DNA from 2 places in the Pseudoalteromonas sp. BSi20439 genome. Region 2 is predicted to be linked to the other one. Evidence: predicted binding sites of a transcription regulator. Region 2 holds the regulator's gene; the other holds the start of a gene.
The links. The regulator NrdR, encoded in region 2, represses ribonucleotide reductase genes. The targets are predictions, from matches to a motif close to AAACACNANATNTNGTGTTT.
Positions count from the first base shown of each region.

Region 1 (2,405 bases), on a different contig from region 2:
GCTGAATAACGTAATGTAATCGTCTTTAATTAAACGTGAGTACATGAGTTTATTAAACTGTACGCCGTAATCTAAGTGACGTACGCGGTTATCATCAACGCCACGGTTGTTTTTAAGCACTAATAAGTTTTCAACTTCTAAATGCCAAAGCGGGTAGAAAAGGGTTGCTGCGCCACCACGTACACCGCCTTGCGAACAGCTTTTAACCGCTGTTTGAAAGTGCTTATAAAACGGAATACAGCCAGTGTGATACGCTTCACCGTTACGAATAGGGCTACCTAATGCACGAATACGACCTGCATTAATACCAATACCAGCACGTTGAGAAACGTATTTAACAATTGCTGATGATGTAGCATTAATTGAGTCTAGGCTATCGCCACACTCAATAAGTACACATGAGCTAAACTGGCGTGTTGGTGTACGTACGCCCGACATAATTGGCGTAGGTAAAGAAATTTTAAATAATGAAACCGCATCATAAAAACGTTTGATGTAATCAATACGTGTATCACGAGGGTAATCAGAGAATAAGCTTGCAGCCACTAAGATATATAAAAACTGCGCGCTTTCGTAAATTTCACCCGTTACACGGTTTTGAACTAGGTATTTACCTTCAAGCTGTTTTACTGCTGCGTAGCTAAAGTTAAGATCGCGAGAATGATCTAAGTACGCATCTAGCTCATCTAATTCTTGCTCTGTGTAATCAACAAGTAAATGTGCATCGTAGCGTTTTTGTTCAACCATGTTAGTAACATGGTCAAAAAGACGCGGTGGCTCAAACTGGCCATAGGCTTTTTTACGTAAATGGAATACAGCTAAACGAGCAGCAAGGTACTGATAATCAGGCGATTCTTTAGAAATCTGATCCGCAGCAGCTTTAATAATCGTTTCGTGGATGTCTTTAGTACGAATACCGTCATAAAATTGAATATGCGATTTAAGTTCAACTTGTGAAACCGAAACGTTATTTAAACCTTCGGCGGCCCATTCAATAACGCGATGGATCTTATCAAGATCGAGTGGCTCTTTACGACCGTCACGTTTGCTTACAGATAACTGTTGGTTCATAGCTTTGCCTGTATTCCTTGGGAATTAAATATTTTTGACCAATGCGTGCACCTAAAAAAGCGCAGTGCCTATTCGTTTATTGTTATTTTCACCGGTTTGGTGAATTTAATTGAATAACATTTAGCCACAATATCTGGTGTTGTTCAAATTAGAGATCACAAGATAGTGTGGTCTGGGATCTTTTGCAAGGGACAGAAACCGCTCTCATTGTGGATAACGTTGGGATAACGCAATTGTGTTAGTAGGCATTAACCTTTGATCATTCGGTTAAGTTGAAATTTGTAAAAATCAACTAAGGAAAGATTAAATTTACGCTTTTTAAAAATAAATTTTGTCTGCTTTTTTTATCATCAAGCTTTGCGTAAAAACTAACACAATCACAATATGTAGTGTTTATTAATTAACATGACACTATATGTGGTTAAATGCATCTATAGGACTGTGCCAATTAAAATCCGCATTCCAAGCCAATGCCTCGTCAACACTCGGTACATATCCCCATAGTGCGGTTGCGGTGTGCATATTGGCTGCTTTACCTGCTTGAATGTCACGCTGCGCATCACCTATATATAAGCAACGCGAAGGATCTACACTCATTTGCTCAGCGCAATACAGTAAAGGAAGGGGTGAGGGCTTAGATTCAGCTAAGGTATCACCGCTCACCACAATACGTGCATTTTTTAATGCAGGAATCGCCTTGACTAAAGGATCAGTTAAAAATCCGGGCTTATTGGTCATAATTCCCCAAGGGATTGCTTTGTTATCAAGTGCGATTAGTAATTGCTCTATTCCTACAAAACATTGGGTATGGGTGGCAATGTTGGCAGCGTATTGCGTAACTAGCTCATGTAAAAGTTGCTCTTGCGGTTGTTGCGCCCAGCTTTCTTTAAAACCAGCAGCCAATAAAGCGGCAGCACCGTTTGAAGCTGCGGGTCGATATATATCACTGCCCACTTGGGGTTGTTGATGATTTTGCAGCACGGTGTTTAGTGCGGCGCCTAAATCATCAGCGGTATCGAGTAAAGTGCCATCTAAGTCAAACAGCAATGCTTGATATTCCATTAGGGCAATGGGGGTTTGAGAGCTTGCCATTACACTAACTTCTCAAAATGCAGCATATAATTTACGCTTACATCATCATTCATTGTGTATTGCTTAGAAAGCGGGTTGTAACTTAAACCAGCACTGGCACGTACTTTTAAGCCAGCTTGCTCTGCCCATGCAATTAATTGCGCAGGTTTAATAAACTTTTTATGGTCATGGGTACCCTCTGGGACCATTTTTAACAGTTTTTCTGCACCGACAATAGCGTATAAGTAAGCTTTTGGGGTTTT
Region 1 covers NZ_BADW01000077.1:15,766-18,170, forward strand. Annotated here, with positions in the region: gene nrdA (class 1a ribonucleoside-diphosphate reductase subunit alpha) at 1-1,071, opposite strand, end outside; gene P20439_RS07225 (HAD family hydrolase) at 1,483-2,163, opposite strand; gene ubiG (bifunctional 2-polyprenyl-6-hydroxyphenol methylase/3-demethylubiquinol 3-O-methyltransferase UbiG) at 2,163-2,405, opposite strand, start outside.
Region 1: a site for NrdR is predicted at 1,194-1,213, ahead of nrdA (class 1a ribonucleoside-diphosphate reductase subunit alpha). Genes of this name have one in related genera too.

Region 2 (2,405 bases):
TTTGTTGATATGGCGCACGTTGCAGGTTTAATTGCTGCGGGTGTTTACCCAAGTCCAGTGCCATTTGCTCACGTTGTAACAACCACAACACATAAAACATTAGCCGGCCCTCGCGGTGGTTTAATCATTTCTGCGTGTGGCGATGAAGATATTTACAAAAAGTTAAACAGCGCTGTTTTCCCAGGTGGCCAAGGTGGTCCTTTATGTCATGTTATTGCTGCTAAAGCGGTGGCATTTAAAGAAGCACTTCAACCTGAATTTAAAACATACCAAGCTCAAGTTGTTAAAAATGCTCAAGCAATGGTTGCAGTATTACAAGAGCGCGGCTACAAAGTAGTATCAGGTAAAACTGACAACCACTTATTCTTACTTGATTTAATCGATAAAGATATCACAGGTAAAGATGCCGATGCTGCCCTAGGTAATGCGAATATCACGGTTAACAAAAACTCAGTACCGAACGATCCTCGTTCACCATTTGTTACTTCTGGTTTGCGTATTGGTTCACCAGCAATCACTCGTCGTGGCTTTAAAGAAGCTGAATCAAAAGAGTTAGCGGGCTGGATCTGTGATGTACTAGACAACATCGAAGATGAGTCAGTACAAGCGCAAGTAAAAGAAAAAGTGAAAGCAATTTGTGCAAAATTACCTGTTTACGCTTAATCCAAGAGTAAAATAGTAATTTAGATCACAACTGCACACATTTTTGTTATGATAATGGCCGCTATAATAGCGGCCATTTTTTGTTTTTAAAACGGAAACACACAGTTATGCATTGCCCATTTTGCACCGCCAAAGATACTAAAGTTATTGATTCTCGCCTTGTAGGTGGGGGACACCAAGTACGTAGACGTCGTGAATGTAATGAATGCCACGAACGATTTACCACCTTTGAAGGGGCTGAATTAGTGATGCCACGGGTCATCAAGCAAGATGGCAGCCGCGAACCGTTTAATGAAGATAAGTTACTAAATGGCTTAACTCGCGCCCTCGAAAAACGCCCCGTAAGCACTGAACAAGTTGACGAAGTGGTTAATATTATTAAATCGCAGCTGCGAGCCACTGGCGAACGCGAAGTGTCTAGCCATTTGGTGGGTGAGTGCATTATGGAAGCACTTAAAAAGTTAGATCAAGTGGCCTATGTAAGATTTGCCTCAGTGTATCGCTCGTTTGAAGATATACGCGAATTTGGTGAAGAAATAGCCCGCTTAGGAGAGTAGTAATGACCAAGCAAAGTTCGTTTTCAGAGGATGATAAACGCTACATGGCTCGCGCTATTGAACTGGCAAAAAAAGGACGCTTTACCACCACTCCTAATCCTAATGTTGGCTGCGTACTCGTAAAGAATAATAAAGTAATAGGTGAAGGATTTCATCAGTTAGCGGGTCAAGGTCACGCAGAGGTAAACGCACTGGCTATGGCTGGCGAAAATGCAAAAGGCGCAACCGCTTATGTAACACTTGAGCCTTGCAGTCATTATGGTCGAACACCGCCATGTGCTGAAGGGCTAAAAGCAGCAGGTGTTAAAAAAGTGATTGCCGCAATGGTTGACAGCAACCCGCAAGTTGCAGGCAAAGGTCTGAAAATTTTAGCGGATGCTGGTATAGAAGTCGCTTACGGGTTACTTGAAGCGCAAGCTCGCGCATTAAACCTTGGGTTTTTTAAGCGCATGGAGCAGGGATTACCCTTTGTGACTTGCAAAATGGCCGCAAGTATAGATGGTAAAACGGCGCTTAAAAACGGGCAAAGTAAATGGATAACTGGCCCCGCAGCGCGCCAAGATGTGCAACTATACCGAGCACAAAGCTGTGCAATTTTAACCGGTGCCGATACGGTATTAATGGATGATGCAAAATTAAATGTGCGCCCAGAAGAGTTACCGTATTCTTTACCAACTGATTTACCACTGCGCCAACCGGTTCGCGTTGTTATTGACTCACAAAACAGACTTACCCCTGATCTTGCCTTATTTTCAATTCAAAGTGAGGTGATAATATTTACCACCAAGGTTGATAAATCGCATCAGTGGCCTCATTTTGTTAAACAGATTGAAGTACCTGAAAATAATAATAAAGTAGATTTACTGGCCGTGTTACACACGCTTGCCCAATTGCAGTTTAATAATGTGTGGCTAGAGGCCGGAGCGACACTGGCCGGTAAAATGACAGAACTTGATTTAATTGATGAGTTTGTTTTTTACATTGCTCCTAAATTAATGGGCAGCGATGCTAAAAGTTTACTAAATTTCCCAGAGTTAATGAGTATGCAAAATACCATTAATTTAACTTTTAATGAGTGTGTGCCAATCGGTGATGATTTACGTATCACAGCACTAAAAAAAGCTCATTAATCATTTTATATAAAGAGTAGCACTATGTTTACTGGAATAGTTGAAGCGACAGGTA
Region 2 covers NZ_BADW01000117.1:61,504-63,908, forward strand. Annotated here, with positions in the region: gene glyA (serine hydroxymethyltransferase) at 1-663, shown strand, start outside; gene nrdR (transcriptional regulator NrdR) at 771-1,220, shown strand; gene ribD (bifunctional diaminohydroxyphosphoribosylaminopyrimidine deaminase/5-amino-6-(5-phosphoribosylamino)uracil reductase RibD) at 1,223-2,350, shown strand; gene P20439_RS11080 (riboflavin synthase) at 2,375-2,405, shown strand, end outside.